2 regions of the Ochrobactrum sp. PL_is501 genome follow, and region 1 is predicted to be linked to the other one. Evidence: predicted binding sites of a transcription regulator. Region 1 holds the regulator's gene; the other holds the start of a gene.
The links. Region 1 encodes LexA, which represses DNA repair genes until DNA is damaged. Its sites were predicted from a motif close to TGTTCNNNNTGTGTTCNG; they were not measured.

Region 1 (2,204 bases):
TTTCCCGACATCGTGGTATCGGAAGATGCCAAACTGGTGGGGGTCCGACTGGCTGATGGGAGGCTGGCAATCAATCGAAGTCGCCCCTCGCAATTTACAGCCGACAATTGGAAAACTGCCTATCTGGTCGATGAGTTTATCGCGCCGGCGACAGGCAAGAATAACGAAGGAACCGATGGAAATCGGTTCGAGTGCGAAGATGGTTTATGCACGATCAGCTTGCGCGATGGACGCATACTTGCCTATACGGCAGACACTGCAATGCGAGAGATAGCCTGCAATATTGGCGATGTGGTTATTCTCGCTATTCCCGGTAAAGAAGCTTCGTGCCGTCGTTCAACTATCCTGATTATCAGTAAACGTGATTTGGCGTTAAAGGGAGCTGTGGAGATAAGACTCGGAAAAGCATCAGAACAAAACGGAGTTTCCCAGGCTTTACTCGTAGTTTCTCCCGAAACAACAAGAGCCGAGGTGGGGCAACCGATATCTACTCTGCAACAGGACAACCGGATAAGGTTTGCAGTCGACACGCCGAGCCGTCCTTGGCATCTACATCGCATCCATTCACGCCCGGCTCGCGGTTTGGCTGAACGCGAATACAAACCAAAATCCCAGCCTGCCAGAAATTCAAGGAGCTGTTCAGCAGACGTCGACGATGACGAAAATCGCTGCGAATGACCCTTAAGCGCTGTCAGCTAAAAACGACCGATCAATCTGCTCGAACTTTTTGCTTTATGCATTTTGCGCCAACACTTTAATAGCGGCGGATCAAGCCAACGAGCTTGCCTTGAACCCTTACACGGTCGGGGCCGAAGATTCGGGTCTCATAGGCGGGATTGGCTGCTTCCAGCGCGATGGATGCTCCTTTGCGACGAAAGCGTTTCAAAGTCGCTTCTTCGTCATCGACAAGCGCTACAACGATTTCACCGGGATTTGCGGAATCGCCACGTTTGATAATGACTGTATCTCCGTCAAAAATTCCAGCATCGATCATTGAATCCCCTTTGACCTCGAGAGCGTAATGCTCGCCTGCACCAATCATTTCCGGCGGAAGGCTGAGGGAATGGGTTTGATTCTGGATCGCGGAAATCGGTACACCGGCAGCAATTCGTCCCATGACCGGCACGGAAACTGGTGCAGATGTATCGTCATTGGTAGCCGCAGGGGCGGGGCGCGATGATGGAGGGGCTGGTGGTGCTTTGCCCAGGCTACCTTCGATAACGCTGGGAGCAAACTTCCTTTGCGCATTGAGCCCCGGAGCGATGGAATCTGGCAGACGCAAGACCTCGAGCGCACGTGCCCGGTTCGGCAGGCGGCGGATAAAACCACGCTCCTCCAAAGCGGTAATCAGACGATGGATACCCGATTTCGATGCCAGATCGAGCGCTTCCTTCATTTCATCGAAAGATGGGGGAATCCCCGTCTCTTTCAGACGTTCGTGAATGAACAGCAGAAGCTCGTGCTGTTTGCGGGTTAACATGCGCGATACCCTCCCGGCCAAGAATCGAGAAAAACAAAACCAGAACGAACACTATATGTTCCAGTCTTGTTCTGCAATGGTTTTAAAATCCTTAACATTTGCGTCGAGAATGGATGGAAGGCCGGTATCCGATCCGGTCGCGGCGTTCCTTAAGTGGCGTCCAAAAAATAATGTATATTTTATAATTAGTTATATGTTTTTTCTCGTGTAATTTGAAAATGGGAGCGCACGACCGCTCTATAACATAAGAACACGACAATCATCACCGATCGCGGCGGTAGGTGCGTTCTCGTCCCTGATGATTAGGGCATCCGAGCCGACGAGGGCCGAAAGCATGGACGAATCCTGAACTGGAAACGGCTTTGCGATCAGCGTTCCATTCGGAGATGATTCGATTATTGCCCGAATATAATCGCGGCGATGATCGTTAGCGGGCAGGGTAACGCCCAGCTTGGCCGGACGGATGTCGGCGTCAAGACTGGTTCCAGCGAGTTTGGCAACAAGGGGACGAAGAAATACGAGGCCACAGACCAGGCTTGAGACGGGATTACCCGGCAACCCTATGACGTGCACAATTTTATCTTTCACACTGATGCGGCCATACATCAGGGGTTTGCCCGGCCTCATGGCTATTTTCCAGAAGTCGAGACCGACTCCCAGTTTTTGAAGCGCGCCGTGCACAAAATCCCGGTCACCGACGGACGCACCGCCAATCGTAACCAGA
Region 2 (2,204 bases), on a different contig from region 1:
GACCAACGCAAGGCATCTGCTATCGACCCTTCGTATTGTTTCCCACGTAGTGCTTCCTGAACCATTGTCAGAGTGCGATAACCATCTGCGCCTACAACACCGTCTTTTGACGGAATAGGAACTATAAGAACGTCTTCGTCTGCTTTTTCAGTCCGTAGTGTGTGTACAATGAAATCCCCAAACCACTCTCGGACTAAATGAAAATTGTCCTTGTTTATCTTAACATTGCCATGCGGCTTATGGGCAAAAAAAGAACGCCTGAATGCGCCGACTTTGACGGCCCAAACATAAAAATAAGCATCCCAGTATGGCTCTGTTCTTCTTTTTGACTCGTGTGCCAGATCGGAATAGTACCCACAAATAAAGTGGATTTTCATTTTACAGCACCCGCGAAAGAACGTCCTGTACTTTAGTAACTACTACGGTCTTGTGATAATCTAAAAACCGCGCCGGCCAAGTTAGTTTTTCATTCTCAACGACTGACCTAAGCAAAAACAGCCATCTGCCTAAGCGAACGCATTCTGATGCTTGGTGTAGAGTTCCCGATGTGTCTGAGGCCTCAACAATAACGCTCCCATCGGAAATAGCTGCCATAAGCCGGTTCCTTTTGGGAAAATCCGAGGGATAAGTTCTTTGACCGAAATGGAACTGCGAAATCAAAAGATGTTCATTATAAATTTCCTCTTGGAGCGAAGCGTTCTCAACAGGGTATGCTTTGTCTATTGATGTTCCTATTACAGCTATGGTCTTTCCACCGGCGGCAATAGCCGCCATGTGTGCAGCGGCATCAACACCTTTGGCTAATCCGCTTACTACGACAACACCAGCAAGCGCCAATTCCCTAGAAATACGGCTAGCGCGCGCGCTCCCTTCTGCAGAAACATCCCGTGCGCCGATCACGGAAACGCACGGCGATTTCAAAATGGCAATATCTCCGGAGTAGAAAATAATAGGATCGCTTTCCTCCGGCTTCCGGAAAAGCCCCTCACTTTCTTTCGGGATCGAACGACCTGCAATGTCCAGCAAGGATCCTAATGGCAGTTCATGAAAGATACTCGGGCGTGCATAAGTTGTACGCCTCCTCGTATTGTTCTCGCTCAGAACTTGTCTATCGACACTCGTCTTGGCCAATGTCATCTCTTGTAGCACTTTCGCCCCCGGAAACAGAAATGCTCTATATGCAGGGTATAGCGATTCGAGCAAATCGAGAACAGCGCGGTAAATCTCTTGTCAATGGTACAGTGATTTGTCATTAGATTCATCCCCAAAAGAGGGAACCGAATGAAAGCACTCGTGATCGCCAGTCTCGCCCTGTTCGTTCTTTCCGGTTGCGTTAGCAATCGGGCGCCGGACCATGAATACAAAGAAGTTCGCTGCAAGCAGTTGCTTAGTCGGACGGAATATCCGGCCATTCGGGAAATCGAGCGCGTACAAGCCAGAACAGAAGCGGCGCAGTTGGGTTGTTATCAGAAGACCTAAACGAGCTTTTGCGGCCTGTCGTTTTTTTTTCGATAGAGCCTTTCATCTGCCAGAGCCAAGGCTTCCTCGAAAGTCTGCCTTGGCTTGCAAGTTGTAAGGCCCACCGAAACAGATAACGGCAATTCTTTGTCCGGCCTTTTCTCGTTCAAAAGGCCGGACGCTCTTGAACTGATATCTGCGACCGCAGAATCGATGTTACATATTCCTGCTTTCGGTACGAACGCGCAGAACTCATCACCGCCGATGCGCGCAATCAGGCTGTCGTTCGACAAGCAATCTTCCAACGCCTGTGCAACTGAAATTACGGCATCATCTCCTGTTGGATGCCCGTATTGATCGTTGATCCGCTTTAAATAATCGATATCAGCAATCAAAAACCATCCGCGAACACCTGCCTTGTTGGCTGCATTAAACTGCTGGATAAAACTTCTCCGGTTGAGCAGGCCAGTTAGCGGGTCAATACTGGCTACTCGCGCCAGTTCATTCGCTCTCTTCACCGCAACGCGGTAAGACTGTTCCAGTTTTTCCAATCGTGAAAACCAGAAAACGCCCAACGGTATCGCGATAAGAAACGGAAGTAAGAGACGGACTACAATCGTGACAGTGTCAGAACGCGCACCAATTACGACACGTATCCCTGTCGAGAGCGAAATCGAAATCAGCGCTGCTATTACGGCAACCAACGCCGTGCGTTTCCAAACGTAACTTGATGGCACCCGCAAAAA

Region 2: AC0TOF_RS02015 (DNA-processing protein DprA) is a predicted target of LexA. The motif match lies at 1,196-1,213, and genes of this name have one in related genera.

The regions. Positions count from the first base shown of each region.
Region 1 is NZ_JBVPGR010000037.1:78,135-80,338, forward strand. It holds gene AC0TOF_RS16315 (ComEC/Rec2 family competence protein) at 1-678, shown strand, start outside; gene lexA (transcriptional repressor LexA) at 755-1,480, opposite strand; gene AC0TOF_RS16325 (molybdopterin molybdotransferase MoeA) at 1,718-2,204, opposite strand, start outside.
Region 2 is NZ_JBVPGR010000022.1:20,379-22,582, reverse strand. It holds gene AC0TOF_RS02020 (phosphoribosyltransferase) at 1-377, opposite strand, end outside; gene AC0TOF_RS02015 (DNA-processing protein DprA) at 379-1,131, opposite strand; gene AC0TOF_RS02010 (hypothetical protein) at 1,282-1,479, shown strand; gene AC0TOF_RS02005 (GGDEF domain-containing protein) at 1,476-2,201, opposite strand.